2 regions of the Paenibacillus enshidis genome follow, and region 2 is predicted to be linked to the other one. Evidence: riboswitches for the same ligand, from Rfam matches in the RefSeq annotation. Region 2 holds a riboswitch; the other holds the start of a gene.
The links. A riboswitch is a leader RNA that binds a small molecule or an ion and turns the genes downstream of it on or off. The one in region 2 is predicted to bind FMN.
Positions count from the first base shown of each region.

Region 1 (11,108 bases), on a different contig from region 2:
AAATACAGCTTCATGGCCTGCCTTATAAATTCACTGCGGTTGGAATTCTCCATAGCTACGATCCCGTCCACTTCCTGAAGAAGATAATCAGGCAAACTGATCATAATCCTTTTGGTGTTCTGCAAGTTAGCCAACTTCCTTCCACCCCCCACAACCTTATCGCCATTGTACCATTATAACGTTATCCCCGGTAATTTATACAAGATATATATATGTTGGCAGTATATCAACTATGCTGCATCCCATTATAAACTAACCATGGCATTCGCGTACAGTGCGTTTCCTGTCAAAAAACACCCATCTGCCCGCAGCATGCTCCCGATTAGGCGCCAGCATAGTATTTTCCTCGCCTCTCACACAACATATTTCGAGACACTCCACGCAAACTCCTGCCTGTTCATATCGTTTCTCTTGTCATTTCCTCATTTTTTGCTTCTAGATGAAGAAAAAACCGGTAATTCGTTATCCATTGGCAAAACATGCTACAATAACGGGTTCCTGCGGGTGACTATCCGGCCTCCGCGCATATATAGCCGCGGGACCCTGTTCGCAATCATGCAGACCACCTCATAGTTGATGGTCCCTAGCCAGGAAGCCAGCTCATCCGCGGAAATGATCGCGCCGGATTGCTGGCCGATGAGAACAACCTCCTCGCCGGCCTGAATTTCTTCCGCCTCTGCGGCGAAAGCTTGCAAAGAAACCATACACTGGTCCATACAAATGGTGCCCAATACCGGAACGCGACGGCCGCGTATCAATACTTCCGCTTTACCACTCAGCATCCGCGAATATCCGTCGGCATAACCGACCGGAAGCGTACCGATGAGCTCCTGGGAAGCTGTTGTATATTGGGTCCCATAGCTGATGCCCCAGCCAGGGGGAAGAGTTTTGACGTAGGACAATTCGGTCCTCAGCGTCAAAACCGGGAGCAGTTCAACAGCCTGACGGTTCACCTCATGGGAAGGATACAAGCCGTACATGGCGATGCCGATCCGGATCATGTCGAAAGACAGCCCCGGCATGTCCAAAGCCGTTGCACTGTTTCCCGTATGTATGATGGGAATGGAATAGCCTTTCCCTTGCAGCGCCGACGCCACACCCTGAAATCTCCGGTATTGTTCCAGTGTATAGCTTTTATTTTCTTCATCCGCCCGGGCAAAATGAGTGTACATTCCTTCCAGTTCCGCCTCTTCCGTGTTCCAGACCTTCTCGATAAAGGCGAATGCGCCTTCATCCGGCAGCAAGCCGAGACGTCCCATGCCACTGTCAATTTTGATATGCACCTTCAACCGGCGCGGGCTCCCTTTACGGTCAAGCGCCTGAACGGCCTCCAGCACCTCTGTCGTGAACAGCGTCAACGTAATCTCGTTCTCCCATGCCGTCTGCACAGCCTCCGGTGACGTATAGCCAAGAACCAGAAGAGGCAGGGTAATTCCTGCCCTGCGAAGTTCAATGGCTTCGTCCAGAAATGCCACGCTGAGATAATCAGCCCCGAGCTGCTCCAGCTCTCTCGATACCTCTACCGCTCCATGACCGTAAGCATTGGCCTTGACGCACGCCAACAGCTTCATTTGCTGTGGCAGCGCATGGCGAATGCCCTGGTAATTGAAGCGCAAATGATCAAGATTGATTTCCGCTCGGGTCGGTCTGTATTGTACTTGCACTGTAGGTCACCTTCTTCAAAGTCTTGGATGCGAGCCGGATCGCACGCTGCGATGTAAGCTGAATAGTTACCATGGTAATGTTCCGTGCCGCGACTGTCAATGAAGCAGGGCCAGACATATACAAATGCAGGAAAACAGCGGATGAAAAAAGACGGACAGCGGCAGCAGCAGAGCGAGTACCCTACCAACCATCACTATCCGCCTATAAGGATTTATTTACCCGATTGATCCTGCATAGACGCGGCAATTTGAATCATTTCCTGAACAGGCAGGTCCGCACTCGTAATTCTGAACTCCACACCGTCCATCATCCAGGTCAAAGTCTGCTGCTGATCTCCTGTCAATACACCTACCACACCAAAGCCCATATCGATCGGATCGCCTGCCGCAAGGGATACAGCCCGATCAAGCGGCCGGCTCTCCACAATCGTATAATTGTATTGTCCGGCATAACGCATCATCACCGCGTAGGTCTCGCTGTCCTCGATTTCCGGCATATCCCTCATCTGCACGCCTGCAGGCATGTAGGTCGGCTCAATAATTCCGAATTCACTCATGGCCGGGTCTTCACTTCCCTGGTCAGATTGGCCGTCAGCTCCTGCATTCGGCTCCCCGGCCCCGGCATCTGCATCACTGGCCTCGATACCATCAGCAGCCGGTTGCTCCTCCGTCCCGTTAGCTTCACCTGCTGCCGGCCCGCTCGTACCCGTTCCCGCCTGATCCGGGTCTCCTGTTTCATCCGAGGTTCCTGTTTGATCCGGGTTGTCCGATGGCTTGTTCCCCCCAGTCTCCCCAGTCTCCGCTTGCGGCTGCGCGTCCTTCGTGTCCCCTGAATTGGATGGCGGAACAGCCGTGCTGCCTGCACCCATATTGCGCTCCATATCAAAGGCATCCTTGTCAAATTCGGTTCCGAATTTGAAATCGCTGAATTTCAAATCGACTACAACTTTGGCATTGGCGTCGGACACCTGCACCTGCTGCGGGGCATAATTGTCCTTGGCAAGCCAGATTTTTTGGCGGACAAGCGCATGGCTGTTGTAATTAGCGGCAACATCGAAGATGTAGGCTTTGTCATCGTTAGCCAACTGGCGAGTCTCATCCCCTATGATGCTGCGCACCAATGTCTCGTACAGATAGACCTGCCCCTGATTATCCGGCCAGTCGCTTTTAAAGCGGAAGCTTTTGTTCAGACTTGGTGTAAGGACGAATACCCCCTCATCATTCCGCAGCACAATCTGGGTAATATCCTTCTTCTCATTCGTCATGGCTATACGATAATACGAAGGCTTGCGGTAGGATATATCCACCAGATATTCCTGTGGCGTCTGGCCCGTATGCAGGGTCATCAGCGCCGTACCGTGATAGCTGTCCATCCCGCTTACCACATCACTTAAATCTTTAACCACATCGTCCGCACTTTTCTTGCCGCAGCCAGCCAGCAGCACGGTCACGCACATGATCATGGCAAGTATCCATGAACTCCGGCGCATATCATCAACCCCTTCAGCATGTTTTAATTCGAATTAGTACATGTCTATGAAAGACTTGTTCGATTTATGCTGACTAGCCTGACAAGCTGCGTCTAAATACTGGCTTTCGATTCATTCAAAATTCTGAAACTTCATGAAATATCCCTGCCTCCTTCATGTAATTTTCACTGGACGAAGCATGCAGACAGCTGTAGAATATATACTATCTAAAAAAACGGAATAAGGATCTTCGGGGTAGGGTGAAATTCCCGACCGGCGGTATGGCTCCTGGAGCCGAGCCCGCGACTCCGCTGCCTGTCATTCAGACAGCGGACTGATTTGGTGAGATGCCAAAGCCGACGGTACAGTCCGGATGGAAGAAGATCACACAATAAACCACGTTAGCGGGTTCACGGGGAACAGTCTGCTCTTTTGGGCTCATTCAACTTCCTGTGATGTCGTATACGTTCAGGTTTATTTGATCATCAGTCCCCGTCCGTGTTTAACCACACGCGAGCGGGGGCTTTTGCCTCTATGGGTCCTTTATCCACAAAGGAGCTAACAATCATGAGTGAAACTACAGCGTCATCCACAGCTATTTTGCGGGAAGCACCTGTAAAAAGCGGCTTTTGGCTCGTCGTCATCGGAGCAGCCTTATGGGGCGTTGATCCCCTGTTCCGCATCCTGCTGCTGGATCATCTGACCTCCACGCAGATTGTGTTGCTGGAGCATGTAATTCTGTTTATATGCGCCGCGCCGGTGTTATGGCGACACCGCGGAGAATTAAAGCGGGTGCGGCTGCGCCACGTCCTGGCTCTGCTGTTCATTTCCTGGGGCGGTTCGGCCCTCGCCACCGTGCTGTTCACGATGGCCCTGTCTGACGGCAATCCGAATGCGGTGCTGCTGCTGCAGAAGATGCAGCCTCTTTTTGCCATCATCATGGCCAGAATCATTTTGAAGGAACTGTTGCCCCGCTACTTCAGTGTTTTGCTGCTGGTCGCGCTGGCCGGCACTTATATGCTGACCTTCGGCTGGTCGATGCCTTTCAGCCATGTCAACGAATTTATGCAAATCGGCAGCCTGCTCTCGTTAGGCGCTGCCGCTTTATGGGGCGGCTCCACCGTCATGGGCAGATATTTACTTGGCACCATGAAATATGAGACAGTAACCTCCCTGCGCTTTATGCTGGCTCTGCCCCTGCTGCTCGTAATGACCTCTGTGGAGCAGGCTCCCTGGCAGCTTCCGTCAGGCACATGGGCCGCTGGTGCCGTAATTCTGAATCTGGTGCTGCAGGCACTGCTGCCCGGACTGCTCAGCATGGCGCTGTACTACAAGGGGCTTAGTTCTACCAAGGCCTCCTATGCCACGCTGGCCGAGCTCAGCTTCCCAATGATTGGCGTGCTCATTAACTGGGTCGCCTTTCACGAACTGGTCACCCTTGCACAGCTTACCGGCTTTGTGCTGATCTGGATTACGCTATTTCTCATTTCCAGACAGCCCAGGGAGGCTTCAACATGAGACGAGATTATGCCTCATTATGCAACGACCGCGTTCCTATAAAAGGAACGCGGTCGTTTTTTTCAATAACTTTTCTTTTGGGATTAATGTATTATTTTTACATTATAACTAGGTCTATAAGCTCTTTATTTTAACTCGAATTTAGTCGAATAACATAACAGCAGTTAAATTTTGAAATAGGAGAATACATATGGACAACATTCATTCCAAAAGCTTATTCGCTAAATTCAGGAGACACATCGGTTTAATGAGAACAAAGCTGATTGCTTCTTTCTTGGTCGTACTCCTTGTTCCCAGCCTGTTCATAGGATATTTCTCCTACCAGAGTGCCAGTAACAAGCTGCGCGGCAACATTTCCGATGCGGTAACAACCAATATCGGATTGATCGATTCCAATATTACGGAGTATGTGCAGCCAGTTATAAATACTCTGAACATGTTTGTGAAAGTGCTCTCATCAGAGGACGTCACCGAGCATCCGGAACAGGTTCAGCAGACGTTGGATCAGATGATGGCCACGTACTCCAAGCTGGATGGAGTCGTTATCGCAACTGAAGATGGCAGCTATGTCAGATCACCCGCCAAGGTCGATCCGGAGTATGATCCGCTTGAGAAAATCTGGTACCAGGAAGGCATAAAGCTGAACGGAGACGTTTTTGTTGGCAAACCTGTGGTCAGCACCTCTACCGGCAATCTGGTCGTCACGTTTTCCAGATCTTTGCCTGACGGCAAGGGTGCGCTCACCTTGAATCTTAGCCTGCAGAGTCTTACGGACAATCTGAAGGATATCAAAATCGGCGAGCACGGCGGATTAATCATCACCAATGATGAAAATATGATCGTCGCAGGGGTCGGCCCTGCATATATCAACAGCAAGAAAAAACCGGGGGACCTCTTGAAAGGGCTGCCTGCTGTGGACACAAACGGCGAGACCGCTGCAGCTCATGGCATCAGCTTCCTCGGGCTGCTGGCGGATGTCTTTTCCACCAATCAGCCGCTGACGGGCTGGAATATCTACGGCATCTATGACAACCAGGATTATGATCAGGCGGTCAAGCCGATACTGATCAACAGCCTCGTGGTCATTGTTGTGTCGATTGTCGCAGCGGCCGTCATTATATTCTTGACACTGCGCAGCATTATGGTACCACTGGGCAGATTGCAAAGAGGAACCAAAATCATCAGTGAAGGCAACCTGACGGAACGCATCCATCTGAAGAGAAATGATGAGTTCGGCGAGCTTGCCCGCGATTTTGACCAGATGACGCAATCCCTGCATGCGATGGTGTCGGAGGTCAATCAAACCTCAAGCCATTTGGCTTCGTCGGCTGAAGTGATTAAGGAAAGCACCGAGCAGACCACCCTGTCCGTTCAGTCTGTCGCGGAAACGGTACAGGAGACGGCAGAAACGGCATTAGCCAGTGCTGAATCCTCGGAGCAAACCGCCTTTGCCGTAGAAGAAATGGCAAGGGGCGTCAGCTCTATTGCCGAATCCGCAACCTCCATTGTGGACTCTGCATCCCGGACGGAACACGACGTTGCTAATGGAAGCCACAAGATCACCACCGTGCGCAGCCAGATGGACCGCATTTTACAGGCCGTACGCGAAACAGGAGACTCCATCGACGAGCTCTCCAAGCTGTCGGATCATGCACGGGAGATGAATAATGCGATTGCCGACATCGCCAAGCAGACCAACCTGCTCTCGCTTAACGCATCGATAGAAGCGTCCAGAGCAGGCGAAGCAGGCCGTGGATTCGCTGTTGTGGCCGAGGAGGTCCGCAAGCTCTCCGAGCAATCCAAGCATACAGCCGGCGAAATCAGCACGATCATCGGACAGATGGTGGAGTTGATCGAACGGTCGACCCATCAAATGAACACCGAGGTACGCAATCAGGTCAACGAGGGTCTGCGGGTCAGCGAAGAAGCGCAAACGGCGTTCAACAGCATCGAAGGCTCCACAGCCCATATTGTGGACCAGATCCAGACGGTGTCCGCTGCCGCTGAACAAATTTCGGCGAGCACACAGGAGGTGTCCGCTACCGTTACTGAATTGGCCAACATGTCCAAGCAGTCTGCCGAAAGCGCACAGACGACATCGGCTTCCGCAGAGGAGCAAATGGCCGCGATGGAGGAAATCTCTTCCTCCACCCAGGAGCTCGCGAATATGGCGGAAAGCCTGCAGCAAATGGTTAAGCGTTTTACGATATAATACCTGAATTTATAAAGAGGACCTCTTCCATACCAACAATGGAAGAGGTCCTTTGGCTGCTTGCGAACAAGCAGAATCAGTTCTTCGCTGCAGCAATGAAGAGGACTCGCTTCTCCGCATCCGGGTCCCGGACAACCGTAGTGTCACAGTTGAAAATAACGGTAGCCCGTTCATTCAGATCATATCTTGGCCAGTCCAGCTCCGGAGTAGAGGGGTTCCCGCTGCTGGCAAAGGATACCCAGGCATCCTGCATCCATCGTGACAGGCGCTTCATCTCTTCAGTCAGCGTGATGTTCAGTTCCTTCAATTGCTGCTGGTTGTCAAATACAAACGCAATCTCCGCCCCATGCACCGATTTGCCCAGGAACGGGTGTCCCGGCATGCACCAGTCAAACCGGTACATCCAGACCGGGCCGTAACCTGCCTGACCAGATGCGTATTGTACCGCCGAACGCCAGAAGTACAGGTCTGTCATTAGCTGCGCCTGTCCTTCCACACTGACGGGATACCGGCCGGAAAGCTCGGCGGCATGGGTTATCCCTGTCATCGCCTGAATGGCCTGGGCAGCGGCTTCAGCGCTGATCAAATGCTCCGGCCCTCTCACGAAGTATGCGCCTTCGTCACGGTTGGTGCCGATCATGACAGCCACATCTTGAGCTGCTCCGTGTTCAATGGCTTTCTGCGGCTCCTCCGGCAGCGAGCTGCCGTCTACCACCGGCTGAAAGAGCATCGCAACCCCGGAGGAACCGAATTTTTCATACAATTTGAATCCTGCTGCGGCAATAGCCTCTGTAGGAAGTGTTGAAAGGCGCTCCCTGCTGGATGCATCTACCCCCAACTCATGCAGAAAAGCAGCCGCAAGGCCTGTGGCGTCCTTCGGATTAAGCACCTGGGATGCGCCGCTTTGAAGTATCGCTTTACGGAACAATCCCCTGGCAGCCGGCATCGCCAGCAGTGCTGCTATACTCATGGCACCAGCCGATTCGCCGAATATCGTCACATTGTCCGGATCGCCGCCGAACTCCCGGATGTTCTCCTGAACCCATTGCAGAGCCGCAATCTGATCCAGCAACCCCGCGTTGGAGACCAGATCTTCTCCAAAAGGCGAAAGATGCAGAAATCCGAACGGACCCAGACGATAATTAATCGTAACGACCACCACACCGCCGTTGTTTGCCAGCGCTGTTCCATTATACAGGGACATGCTTCCGGACCCTGTCACAAATGTACCGCCATGGATCCATACCATAACAGGACATGGAGCATCCGCTTTTGGCGCCCAAACGTTCAAATACAGACAGTCCTCCGACGGAGCAGGCTGCCCTGTCCGCGATCCAAAGATGCCTTCAGCCGACTTCTGCGGCTGGGGACAAACCGGACCAAACTGTGAAGCGTCCCGAATTCCCTCCCAGGCTTGCGGAGGCTGGGGAGCGCGGAAACGGAGCGGCCCTACCGGCGGCTGTGCAAAAGGTATGCCTTTCCACGAAAAAATACCGTCCGCTTCTGTACCCTGAAGCTCGCCATTCTTCGTACTGACCCGTATGCTCACCATGCGAATCTCTCCCTCGAAAATAAGCATGACGATGCTCCCGCCCTTTTCCCAGGCAAGCACCATGCCTTATCTAGTTTTTGTGTTCTGTCTTTATTTTATCATCTTCTTCCTTCGGAACCAGCTCGTAAATCTTCTCATCCTCCATCGCATCAATCAGGCGGTCCAACCATTTATAATAGGATTCCGCCTGTTTCATTTTGCCGCGGTCGCGCAGCAGCACCTCTTTCACCGCCTCGCTGGCGTCCTCATCCATCAACAGCTTGTCTACTTCAGAGATCGCCTTCCGCAGCACCTGCAGATTCATTTCCACCGCTTTGCGCCACTTGATGGCAAAATAATCGGTAAAGGTCTGGTGCCAGTCAAATTCTACCTCATATAAATCCTTACGGGAGCCCTTGGTCCACACCTTGTTCACCATTTTCAAATCCAGCAGCGTGCGCATGCTGGTGCTCATGCTTGTCTTGCTCATTTCCATTTCCCGGCCCATATCATCAAGCGTCATCGGTTTATCGGCAAAAAAAAGCAGGCCGTACAGATGCCCCGTGGAAAGCGTTACCCCGTATAAATCCATATTTTTACCGATCGCTTCTATGACCCTCTTCCTTATTTTTTGCAGGGATTCCTGCTGCTTTTCATCTAAATGGTCCAAGCTCATGCTTGCAACCTCCTGTTCATATGCTTAGACGGGGCAGCTGCCTTATTTGTTCGCAGTATCATCCGTTGTAAGATTTAAATCTTTGTCTATTTTAAAAAAAGCTGATTCTGTTGTAAAGAAACGGATCGTGGAGCATCCTAAAGGATACATGAGAATTATATAGCATTGGTTCGTACAGTTTTTTCTGTACGTTCCTTATGAACAGAATTTTCATTTGATAAATTTACAAAAGCTCTGTTACAATTGTTTACGTTGTCAGCCGGATCCAAACGCTGACCGTGTAAAATCCATTGACTTGTGTCAATCGCCATACAAGTGTGTGTTCAAAAAGTCAGGTTTTCAGCACCGAAGCCTATGCTTTCGAAGTGCGTTTTTTCAAAACGCTTGAGTTGGATGAAACTAGGGACTGAGGAGCGGAGCGTACGTGGGGTACGTGAGCACCGGAAGGACCGGCTGAATTCAAGATTCGATGTCGAGTCCGCTTCCTGATTTCCTTCGTGATCAAAAGATGACTTTTGAACAACCTCTCAAGCACCGTGGGGTTAATGGAAAGCGAAAGATATAGAGAAGAGGTGGATTACATGACCATTTTGGAAGTCAAAAATGTAAGCAAGCTGTTCGGGCTGCGGGCTGAACAGGGAGTCGCGCTCCTTGAGCAGGGCTGGACGAAGGAAAAACTTGCCAAGGAAAAGCAAATTACTGTCGGTGTAAACCGGGCCAGCATGGAAATCCGGCAGGGTGAGATTTTTGTCATCATGGGCTTGTCCGGCAGCGGGAAATCGACGCTGGTGCGGATGTTCAACCGCCTGATCGAGCCGACCTCCGGGGAAATCCTCGTTCATGGCAAGGATTTGCGCAAAATGAGCAAGGAGCAGCTGCGTCAGGTACGGCGCAAAACGATCAGCATGGTGTTCCAGAAATTCGCCTTGTTCCCACACCGGACCGTACTTGAAAATGTGGAATACGGGCTGGAAATTCAAAAGGTGGATAAGAGCGAGCGCGAAGAAATGGCTCGCCAAGCGTTGGAGCTGGTTGGCCTGAAAACCTGGGCTGATAAAATGCCTGATGAACTGAGCGGCGGCATGCAGCAGCGTGTTGGTCTGGCCCGTGCGCTTGCCAACGATCCTGAAATTCTGCTGATGGACGAAGCCTTCAGCGCGCTTGATCCGCTGATCCGCAGAGATATGCAGGACGAACTGCTGGAACTGCAGGATAAGATGAAAAAAACGATTATCTTCATTACCCATGACCTGGACGAAGCGCTGCGGATCGGTGACCGGATCGCCCTGATGAAAGACGGGGCTGTTGTACAAATCGGCACACCGGAAGAAATTATGATTCAGCCGGCCAACTCCTATGTCGAACGCTTCGTGGAAGACGTGGACCTGTCCAAGGTACTGACAGCCGCCCATGTTATGCGCAGACCCGAAACGATCACATTGGACCGGGGACCGCGGGTTGCACTGGGACTTATGCGTGAACGCGGAATTTCCAATCTGTTTGTTATAGACCGTTCCAAAAAATTGCTGGGCGTCATTACGGCTGAAGACACGTCGATAGCCCTGAAGCAAGACCGGAATTTGAACGACATTCTGATTACGGACGGCCCGCAAGTGGCGCCGGAAACCGTCATGAATGATTTGTTTGAAATTACAAGCTCGGCCAAAGTACCTCTGGCTGTTGTTGATAACAACGGCAGACTTCAAGGGGTTATTGTGCGCGGTGCAGTGCTCGGCGCGCTTGCCGGAGAAGTATCCATCAAGGAGGTGAATGCCGATGCTGCCGAAAATACCGCTCGCTGAATGGATTCAGGCCATCGTCGATTGGATGGGTCTTCATCTTGGCGGATTGTTCAGCGTCATTTCAACCGTAATTCAAAGCGTCGTTGGGTTCTTTGCAGGACTATTCCTGATGCCCCATCCGCTACTCTTTATCCTGATTGTGGGGATTATCGCTTACTTGATCGGAAGGCTGCCGCTCACGCTGTTTACGGTCATCGGCTTCCTGCTGGTCGACAATCTGGGCTACTGGACCCAGA
Region 1 covers NZ_JBHHMI010000006.1:120,379-131,486, forward strand. Annotated here, with positions in the region: gene ACE41H_RS09375 (CopG family ribbon-helix-helix protein) at 1-134, opposite strand, end outside; gene alr (alanine racemase) at 483-1,664, opposite strand; gene ACE41H_RS09385 (DUF4367 domain-containing protein) at 1,877-3,154, opposite strand; FMN riboswitch at 3,376-3,522, shown strand; gene ACE41H_RS09390 (DMT family transporter) at 3,701-4,651, shown strand; gene ACE41H_RS09395 (methyl-accepting chemotaxis protein) at 4,899-6,863, shown strand; gene ACE41H_RS09400 (carboxylesterase/lipase family protein) at 6,940-8,415, opposite strand; gene ACE41H_RS09405 (GbsR/MarR family transcriptional regulator) at 8,486-9,070, opposite strand; gene ACE41H_RS09410 (quaternary amine ABC transporter ATP-binding protein) at 9,652-10,872, shown strand; gene ACE41H_RS09415 (glycine betaine ABC transporter substrate-binding protein) at 10,847-11,108, shown strand, end outside.
Region 1: linked by a shared signal. The riboswitch ahead of ACE41H_RS09390 (DMT family transporter) and the one ahead of ribE (riboflavin synthase) in region 2 are both predicted to bind FMN.

Region 2 (11,108 bases):
TCGCGGAATCCCAGCCTTTATTGCCAGCCTTCGTGCCTGCGCGTTCAACAGCCTGTTCAATATTTTCCGTCGTGACAATGCCGAAAATAACCGGCACGCCTGTTTTGAGATTAATGGCGGCCACACCCTTGGCTACCTCATTGCACACATAGTCGTAATGGGTTGTTGATCCGCGGATGACCGTTCCGAGCGTAATGACGGCATCAAACTTTCCGCTTTCCGCCATTTTTTGGGCAATCAAAGGGATTTCGAAAGCCCCGGGCACCCATGCGACCGAAATCTCATCATCGCCAGCCCCATGCCGCTTCAGTGCATCAAGCGCCCCACTCAGCAGCTTGTTTGTAATAAATTCATTGAATCTTCCAACTACAATACCATATTTTAATCCGGAGGATACAAGATTTCCTTCAAAGTAATTTGCCATTCTGATCATCAGCCTTCCCGAGTTTGGTTTTTAAGTATAATACTGCTTTATTAATGCTCATTCTGCTCCAGCGTTTCGAACGTAAGAAGATGTCCCAGCTTCACCTGCTTTGTATGAAGATAATTGGAGTTATCCTCATTCTCCGGAATTTGAATAGGCACACGTTCGACCACTTCAAGACCGTAACCCTCCAGGCCTTTAATTTTTCTTGGGTTATTGGTCAGCAGCCGAATCTGGCGCACCCCCAAATCCCTGAGCATTTGGGCACCAATGCCGTAATCGCGCAGGTCAGCCGAAAAACCAAGCTTCAGATTGGCGTCTACCGTATCAAGACCTTCTTCCTGAAGTTTATAGGCTTTCAGCTTATTTATCAACCCGATACCCCTGCCTTCCTGTCTCATATAAAGGAGAATACCGGCGCCCTCTTCCTCGATTTGGTTTAAAGCAGCCGCGAATTGCGGCCCGCAGTCACAGCGGTGCGAATGGAACACATCGCCTGTCAGGCATTCAGAGTGGACCCGCACCAGGACCGGTTTCGCGGGATCAATCTCGCCTTTGACCAGCGCTACATGCTCCTTGTTGTCCACCTCATTGGAATAAGCCACCGCCTGGAACTCTCCAAAGTCGGTCGGCATGCGCACAGCCACCTCCCGCTCCACAAGCTGCTCGCTGGCGATCCGGTAGCTGATCAGATTTTTAATGCTGATCAACTTCAGACCGTGCTGGGCGGCAATGATCGCCAGGTCCGGCAGCCGGGCCATCGTCCCGTCCTCCTTGATCACTTCGCAGATCACGCCAGCCGGTGCGGCGCCGCTCAGCTTGGCCAGATCCACGGCAGCTTCGGTGTGGCCTGCCCGTCTTAACACGCCGCCTTTCTTGGCGATCAGCGGAAACATATGGCCAGGTCTGCGGAAATCACCCGCCGCTGCCGCCGGATCAACGAGCGCCTTGGCGGTCATGGAACGCTCTACAGCGGAAATTCCTGTCGTTGTTTGAGCATGGTCCACCGACACGGTAAACGCCGTGCCGTGATAATCCGTATTTTGCGACACCATCGGCTTAAGTTCAAGCTCATCAGCCCGCTCCTGCGTAATGGCCACACATACGAGACCGCGTCCCTGCGTGATCATAAAGTTGATCGCCTCCGGGCTGGCCTTGTCGGCTAGCACCACAAAATCCCCTTCATTCTCACGATCCTCATCATCCACCACGATGACAACCTTGCCCTGTTTGAGATCGGTTATGGCATCCTCAATCGAATCAAAAACGATATTCTGTTCCATGTATTTTTCCCTCCTTGTTCATGTTGAATGGATACCGGACTTGCCTCAGGAGAACCCGTGCTCAGCCAGGAAATCGAGATCCAGCTGTTTAGGGACTTGCGGCTCCCGATTGTTCCTGTTGAAGAACAACAAATGCTCCACATATTTGCCGAGAATATCGCATTCGATATTGACAGTATTCCCCGCCCGCTTGCCGCGTAAAGCCGTCGCTTCCAGCGTGTGCGGAATAATGGATACGACGAAGGACGACTCCTGCAGCATGGCCACCGTCAGGCTGATCCCGTCGATGGTCACAGAACCTCTCGGCACCAGATATTTGAACAGCGCATCATCATCCGGTATGATCTCGTACACGACCGCATTCTGGTCCCGGGTGATACGGGCAATCCGGCCGGTCCCATCCACATGGCCTTGCACGATATGGCCGCCAAACCGGCCGCCCGCTGCCATGGCCCGCTCCAGATTGAGAGGGCTGCCGGACTGAAGCTCGCTTAAATTGCTGTGCCGGTATGTCTGGGGCATGACATCCACCGTGAAGCTTCGTTCACCGATTTTGGTTGCTGTCAGACATACCCCGTTCACGGACACACTGTCGCCAATTTTCAGATCCTCAAGCACTACCGCAGCGGAAATCTCCAGCTCCATCGCTTCCCCGCTGCGTGCAGCTTTGCGGAGGATGCCCACTTCTTCAATAAGACCTGTAAACAACGGCTCCTGCCTCCTTTCTAGTTACCCAAGGCCTTATTAGCCTGTATTCCTACAACCGGAATGCTCAGAACAGTACGAAAAACCGTCTATCGATTAAAAAGCCCCCGGCGTATATCGCCAGGGGCAGGGATTAAGTAGTGAATCAACTTTCATTAAGCATACACAAACAAACTTCAAAAGCTCAAATCTATGTACAAGGCTACGAGAAATAAGCCTCCGCACTCATGCAAACCGCACTGGCCAGACTGAACATTTTGAAAATGTGTATATGAAAGTTAGCGCTTGACTGCAAAATGCGCTGCGTCCACCATCCTTCTCCCATCCAGACTATACTGTCGGTCCCGGATTCGCACCAGGTCCACCTTCAGCCACTCTTGACAAGCAGCATCCGGGTCACGGACTGAGCCGCCTGAAATCATGTTATTCAAGCGTCATCACCGCCGGTAGGGAATTTCACCCTGCCCCGAAGGATAGCTATTCGATTAGGACTGCCTAAACTTCAAAAGGCAGGAATTTCTTCAGTCGGTTGTAATTGAGCAAATCGTAACACTTTGAAACACAAAAAGCAAGCAGGTGTTCTTTTGTACGGTAAGAGGTGCTCCGAGAACGAAGCATTCCTACAATCGCTGTTGACCCTTCGGGCCAAAGGCGACCGCTCCGCTTTTCCGGAATTGCTTCGTCCTCTCCGCTGCAACGTGCATCTCCCTGCCAAAACCAAAATTCAAGCGATTCAGACTGATGCGGATATTGCTTTTGGTTGGCCTTATATATTCGAATATACTCAGACAGTAGATTAGACATTTTTATTTTTGTTTAGTTTTAAAAACTTCAATTATATTCATTAAGAAAAAAATTAAGATAATGATAATGAGTAAAAATTTTAAAGTTAATAGGAATGTATTGCTTGTTACTATCCAAGTGTATCCAAATGCAATACCCAACACCGATATTACAATATTCTCTATGTGTTTACTTTGAAACCTTGTCATAATAAATTTCATGACCATTATAACTGTAATTATTACAAGAAAAATCCATCCAAAATATAAAGTCATATTTTCCTCCTCCACTAAAGTTATAAGCCTAAATCAATTGATTTAGGCTTATAACTTTATACTTATGATATACGCTAAATGTTTCTCACATAATTGTAGGCTCTTTCTAAATCGTCATTGCAATCGTTGTAATCGTTATAGGCTGCTATAGCAGATGCAACTGCACCAGATCCAGAAATGACACCCCCAATCAAAGTCTCCCAAGTTACTACAACACCACCAATGGCAGCAGAAAATAATGCCATATTGTCACGGAAAGAACCATAGTGATCGGAAAATAAATCCATAGTATTCATTGCGCGAACCACATAAGAATTAGAAATTCTACCTGTTGCACTTGCATGATTGCCCCCAGGTCTAAACGTCTTGGTTAACTCACTGTAAGTATTAAATGTGTAAGTAGTATAGTCCCCATAATAATGGCTGATCTCTGGGACTCCACCGGAATCCTGTGCTGCAGCTATAGATAAATTCGAATCTGGAAGAGGTACATCAATAGGTTGAGATAAGATTTCTTGATCTACCTGTTCCCCATTAATGAAGTATTCGCCACTATCAGTTACTTCAAACTTAACACTCTCGGATTTGTCTTGTAAATCATTTTTCACTTCAGTAGAGGCCTCCGGTGTAAATTCATAATGACTTTTTGTTGTCAGCAAAACCTCCGTTTTGTCTTCTTCTACATTGCGATTATTGATACAATCAGCAAAGAAGATACCATCATTTTAAATTTAACCAAAATAAAACCTCTTTTTGTAATATTATTACATAGACAATTTTACCATGGAAAAAAAGGGCTGTAAATCTCTAAAATAACATTTCAAGAGAGTTGATTTCATAATTCAATTTGTGCGCGCTGTTCTCCCTACAACCCGAGTAGAAATACTCGACAAAGGGGGAGCGGTGTATTTATATACATCGAACTTTGTATCTGAATGGGCAGGGGAAGTACCTGCTTAGGTGGAAAGCCTGCAAACCTACCCTAAGACCCGCGACATGCGAAAAGGATTCTCTCCCTTTTGGTATGAGAGCTCGCTGAGGACGGCGAAACGCAGACCTGTGAAGCGGTTAGCAAAGTAGTCGGGGGGTCACGCGTTGCTAAGGTCAGGATGTGCCTGCTGGCACCGACGAATCTCTGAGCGTACGGCTCGTAAATTTCAGTGTCGGCGAATCAGAAGCTGCACGCCCCTGTTAAGGGGTTCAGTCATGGCTGGTGTAGTTAAATTGTGCATTCGGCGATCTCTATCCGGCATAGGATAGAAGTTCTGCGTCCACAGGCTGGGGACAAAAGAACGGCTGACGGGTTAAAGGAGAAACCTAAGGCAACGATAAAAGACTAGGATACAAGGAACAGCGGAACTCTGAAAGGGGATGCAAAGGAGAGAGAACTCCAAAGCCTCGAAACAGCAGGGAATGGCTGTTGAATTCAGAGGGCAGCAGCCCGTAGTAGTGAGGACAGGTCGCCGATAGTCACTACGCCTAGCGATAGGCGAAGGAGGATACAAACGACCCGAGCGAAGGGGCATAGTCATGGCGAAGTTTTTTTTTCTGGAAACGAAGCATACAACCGTTAGGGAAGCCGATGCGCAAACCTGACTAATCCCAAAACAATTCCCTCGAAGGAGGTGATTGCCTTGGCCCAACCATCTAACTTATCTGGACAAACAGTTCTATCGACAGACTTTAAAGCCGGATCTCGTCATCGATCCTAAGTGACGGCAACGATTTTGATTGACAAAACTAATCACAAGATATACAGTTGATCTATCAACAGTTGATAGATCAATGGAATGGAGGCTTTAATGGATCTAGAAACACTAAAAGAACAAATATATTATCAAATCCAGTTGGTCAATAAAGATTTATACACTAAGTTTGAGTTCTGCGTTGGAAGCAGTCCTTCCCGAACTGAAATTTTAAAGTTTCTTTATGAGAATGGAAAAATAGCACAAATGAGTCTTCAAAAGAAACTTAACATTGATAAAGCTGCAATAACTAGACATTTAAAACAACTGGAAGCGTCAAATTATATTGAGCGTACCAAAGAAGATAAAGACCAGCGTGTAACATGGGTAGAGCTTACTTCTTCTACAAAAGAAGAAATCGATTATTTGTTTAAACAAAGAGAGCGATTTCTAAGTGAAATCCTTGCCGACTTCTCATATGAGCAGTTAAAAGTGTTTTATGAAATGTTAAATACCATGCAAGACAATATTTTAAAAACGACAAAATAATAAAACAACATGGAGTGATTGAAATGGATTCGAATAAAACAAAAGAGCGCAAAGATACATTTAAGCAGATCATAGAAGAACGTCGCTCTATCAGAAACTATGATGTGAATGCAAAAATCTCTCGAGAAGAGATAGAAGAAATGCTTGAATTAGCAACAAAGGCGCCCTCTTCAACTAATCTGCAGCCATGGCGTTTTATTGTTATTGAAAGTCCTGAAGCAAAAGAAAAATTACTTCCGTTAGCTGCCTTTAACAGTAAGCAAGTAACAACTTCTGCTGCTGTGATTGCCGTATTCGGCGATTTAGATCATGTAGAATATCTAAATGAAATTTATTCAAAAGCTGTAGAAATAGGCGTTATGCCTCAAGAAGTAAAAGATCGAATGGTAGAACAGATTTCTGCAGGATATGCTACATTAACCAGAGAGCAGAAAAAGGAAGTTGTGCTAATTGATAGCGGATTAGTTTCGATGAATTTAATGTTAGTAGCGAAAGCGTATGGTTATGACACGAACCCGATTGGTGGTTATGATCGAGAAAATCTAGGAGAAGTTTTCGGATTAGAGAAGGAACGTTATGAACCTATCATGTTGATATCAATTGGGAAAGCTATAGAAGAGGGATATCCTTCCTATCGTTTACCGGTCTCAACCGTAGCGAAATTCCATTGAGATACGGTTATTCTAATACATTCCTATAATGAATTTTGAGCGTGTTGTTATGTGTATAACTGCTCGGGAAACCTTTATAAAGAACGTTCCAAAGAGGATTTTTCGCTCAGCACAAAAGATCCAAGACAGAAGACTTCTTCACTGTCCTGGATCTTTTTTTGTCAAAGCAGGAATCTTAGAAGGATCATTTGATAACGCAAGAGTGACTGCTTTATGTTGTCTGGGATACGCACACAGCAGCGGAGAGGACGAAGCAATTCCGGAGAAGCGCAGCGTTCGCCTTTGGCCCGAAGGGTCAACAGCGATTGGAGGAATGCTTCGTTCTCGGAGCGCCTCACACCATGCAAAAGGAGATCAATTATGCCTGAAGCTCCATATATTTTTGGGAAAGCTCTTCAAACCATACTTTATCATTCATCTGCAGCGCCAGATCGATTAAATCCGCCAGTTCTTCTCTTTCCAGTTCAACATCATCATCAAAGGAAACGACGGCTGTAGCCAGCGGGTTCTGCTTGAAGCCATTGCGGAAATCATAATCCAGCCGCAGATCGATAATCCCGTCAATATATTCACATTTCAGGAAATATATGATTTCACACATCAGTACAGGACGCACTTCATTTTCCAGAATGCAGTCCATTACTTTTGCGGAGTAATGCTGGTTGGTAAGACTGAATTTATGGTCAGCCGCCGGTCTTTCTCTGCCAAAATCATCCGTGAATTTCAGCTCAACCGGGTACAGGTTCATTACTTTTCCCATCTGCTTTTTCGTTATCTCGATTATTTCACTTGTATCCAGGGTAATCATTCGGCACCTCTCCATACTTTTCTTATTCCAAGCGAATAACGCCGTTGTTCTAGGCCGTATGCCTTTACACCTATATCGGATGTTCATCCGTATTTTTTAACCCTTAGTCTACCATGCTTCCTAAACTATTGAAAATTCCTTTTTCTTCATTGTTCACATAAACTATTAAATTCAAACGTTTGATAAAAAAATAGAGTCTGACCCCTTTGGTTTAAGGGTTAGACTCAGTATGTGCATGATCCGTATTAGACTTAAATGGTGATTATTACGCAGTTCGAATCTTTAAACAAATCCATGATGCAGCCGGATAAACTTATGATCTGTTTTGGTGTTACAAAATCAATCTGCGATTTGCCGCTTTAATTCATCTATGATTTGATCAGTGGCAGTCTCACCTGCCGCGATGCACTCCATCGTTTTGGTAAAGTCAAAAGCCGCAAACTGCCCCACATCAGGACGAATCACCAAGTCGGCCAAATGCAGGTTGTTATGCTTTCTCTCCGCCGTCATCAAGCTGTAAGAGCGGTAGACAATTTCAATCATGTTGCGGGGCGGTTTCTTCTCATGCTCACGGGCTACATCAACGGCAATAATGAAATCTACTGGCTCCTTTTGCATGACATTAACCGGCAAGTTATTAAGCACACCCCCATCCACCAGCATTTGATCATTTACCATAAGAGGGCTAAATACGCCCGGAAATGCTGTAGTCGCCCGTACAGCCGTCACCAGATCACCTGTTTCCAGCATAACCTGCTTGCCTTCCATAAGATCGACGGAAATTGCTTTAAAAGAAATCGGAAATTGTTCAATTTTTAAATCCGCTCTGCTGTGTCTCTCCAACAGCCCGCCAACGATCTGAGTAATGCCGTTGCCGGCAAGCAAGCCCCGCTGCCAGAGGGCAAGATCGATAAAACGGTATTTAGGTGTATAAATGAAGGTGCTTTCAATTTCGCTCGCTGTAATTCCCGCTGCATACAATCCGCCAATGGCTCCCCCCATACTGGTACCGATAATGCAGTGAATGGGAATCTCATTCTTCTCCAGTGATTTTAATACTCCTATATGCGCCAGCCCCCGAACAGCTCCACCGCCCAAAACTAATCCTATTTTTTTCATTCTTTTCCCTTCCGTCACTTTTTTCATCAAACCCCCGTCTTAAACAGAATCCCCAAAAGACCAAAAAACTAAACGTGAGAATCTTAGTCTAGGAAAGAGCCTCCTTTACAAAATCGGACAAGAGCTCCTGTTCCCGACTGGACAAATCTCCGATCATCGTCACGCACTTCCCCATTAGTTCCGCTATTTCACTGCCCATTTCTTCACTGGCTGTTTGAATAACCGTGCCCATCACAGTGCCTGCAAACATAAGCAAGGTGGTGTGATGACCGGAAGTTTTGTGAATCAGCCTTTGAATAGCCGTTTCTGTCCTGCCACCGACCTTCTTCACATAAGCCATGAAAATGCCGAGTAAATATCCACAAAACTCCAAATTCGATTGCTTTCCCGGAATTTCATCCAGCATTTTCTTCAGTAAGTCTTGTATACTGTTATGCTTTATACTGTTTAGTAATTGCCGAATCGCATGTACTGTCTCTTCCCAATTCTCAATCGCAATAACATTGGACCGCTGCTGCTGAAACAGCTCGGTCGCTTTTTCTGTGGGAGCAAACACGACCTGGGATCTGCCTGTCTCATTGGGATTTACTTCATAACTGCGCGTAACGTACCCGGATTTCTCAATCTCTTTTAACATATCATAGGCCGTCCACTTGCTTACACCAAGAACCTTGGCCAATGTTTCATAATGAATAGGCAACCGCGTTTTTTGATACAGCTCCACGAGTTGATCCAAAAATTGAAATCTCCGCTTTGACATGGTCATAGAATGTGTCCTCCCTCTTGCCGCCTTGCAATTGAGTTTTTGGGTTTTTTGTGTTTTAATAATAACATCCTGCAAGCATGCAGTCAATGTGACAAGTTTTGTTTTTGGGTCTTTTGTGTTGTGTATAGTATCTTAAACATTATCCAGAGCGCATCTGAAAAATTGGACATACCGATGGACAAATTTTATGTCAACATTCATAAATACGGAAACTCTTCTGCTGCATCCATCCCGATCGCTTTAGCCGAAGCCGTCGCGCAAGAAAGTATTTCCCCTGGCGATCTTGTCATGATGATCGGATTCGGCGCCGGGCTTTCCTGGGGAGTCACCGTGATGCAGACATCCTGTCTGCCCCTTGTCAACTCTCTCGCCATTGGCGACAATCCGCATGTCCGGACCCGTTTCTAAGACAAAATATAGCGGCGGTCTTTCCCAAGCCAAGCTCCAGGAAAAGACCGCCGCTTTATTAAAACTCTTTAAGACGCCCGTTGATAACCGGGTTGCTTACGCGTCAAACACCGTAACTTCCTTCATTTTGTCGCCTTGCTTCACGGCATCAATGTGCTCCATGCCGCTGATCACTTTACCAAACACGGTGTGCACTCCGTCCAGATGCGGCTGTGGCGCATAACAAATAAAGAACTGACTGCCACCGGTGTTGCGTCCGGCGTGAGCCATGGAGAGCACGCCTTTTTCGTGTTTGGTCGTGTTGGTAGCCGTTTCGCAATCGATAGTGTAGCCAGGACCGCCTGTGCCGTTGCCGACCGGGCAGCCGCCTTGAGCCACGAAGCCCGGAATCACGCGGTGGAAGCTCAGGCCGTTATAGAAGCCGCTGTTGGCCAGCTTTTCGAAATTTGCTACCGTATTTGGAGCTTCTTCAGGGAGGAACTGGATTTCAACGACTCCGCCGTTTTCAAGCACAATTTTACCTTTTTTCATCTATTGCACACCCCGTCCATCAAATTTGGCGCCCGGAGGATGGATTACGTTCCGTCCGGACTGCTGTCAGAGAGACATCAGACTCCAGTGTACTATGAATCCCGGCGCTTGGCAAAGTCTTCTACATTCATTACACTAGCGTACGGCTGCTCACACGTGCAGGGATCAGATCGTTGCGCACCAGGTCCTCATGGCTCTCGCGGCGCACGACAAGCTCTGCCTTGCCGCCCATGGCGAACACAACCGCAGGGCGGCGAATCCGATTGTAATTACTGGCCATCGAGTAGTTATAAGCGCCGGTGGATGCCACCGCGAGCAGATCACCGCTCTTGACCCTTGGCAGCTCGACATCCCAGATCAGCATGTCGCCGCTCTCGCAGGCCTTTCCGGCGATGGATACCGTTTCCTCGTCCGGATCATTGGCACGGTTGGCCAGCATGGCCTCATATTTCGCCTGATAAAGGGCAGGTCTCGGATTATCCGTCATGCCTCCATCGACTGATACATATTTACGCACCTCGGGAATATCCTTAATGCTTCCGACCGTATAGAGCGTGGTCCCTGCATCACCAACGATGCTGCGGCCCGGTTCGATCCAGATTTCCGGCAGTGTGGCGTTAATGCCGGCAAAATGGGTTTTGACCGCTTCGGCAATAGCTTCCACATAACGGGATACCGGCAGTGGCGCATCCTCGTCCGTATAACGAATCCCGAAGCCGCCGCCAAGATTAATGACCTTGAATTCCGCTCCGAGCTCTTCTTTTACCAACCTTGTAAATGCGGCCACACGCTCGGCGGTAACCTGGAAGCCATCCACCTCGAAGATTTGGGAACCGATATGGGAATGAATGCCGAGCAGATTCAACTGACTTTGCTGAAGCGCCAGTTTGACCGCCTCCATGGCCGCCCCGTTGCCGATATCAAATCCGAACTTGGAGTCGGTCTGGCCTGTCGAGATGTATTCATGCGTATGGGCTTCTACACCTGGCGTCACACGGAGCAGGATATTGGCCCGCATATTCCGCTCGGCAGCAAGCGACTGCAGCAGGTACAACTCGGTCAGGTTATCCACGACAAAACAGCCGATCCTGGCGTCCAGCG
Region 2 covers NZ_JBHHMI010000002.1:362,827-373,934, forward strand. Annotated here, with positions in the region: gene ribH (6,7-dimethyl-8-ribityllumazine synthase) at 1-424, opposite strand, end outside; gene ACE41H_RS04310 (bifunctional 3,4-dihydroxy-2-butanone-4-phosphate synthase/GTP cyclohydrolase II) at 475-1,707, opposite strand; gene ribE (riboflavin synthase) at 1,753-2,415, opposite strand; FMN riboswitch at 2,722-2,890, opposite strand; gene ACE41H_RS04320 (hypothetical protein) at 3,545-4,129, opposite strand; gene ACE41H_RS04325 (MarR family winged helix-turn-helix transcriptional regulator) at 5,273-5,704, shown strand; gene ACE41H_RS04330 (nitroreductase family protein) at 5,728-6,375, shown strand; gene ACE41H_RS04335 (IDEAL domain-containing protein) at 6,734-7,183, opposite strand; gene ACE41H_RS04340 (patatin-like phospholipase family protein) at 7,523-8,302, opposite strand; gene ACE41H_RS04345 (Lrp/AsnC family transcriptional regulator) at 8,391-9,068, opposite strand; gene ACE41H_RS04350 (3-oxoacyl-[acyl-carrier-protein] synthase III C-terminal domain-containing protein) at 9,072-9,476, shown strand; gene ACE41H_RS04355 (peptidylprolyl isomerase) at 9,573-10,007, opposite strand; gene lysA (diaminopimelate decarboxylase) at 10,138-11,108, opposite strand, start outside.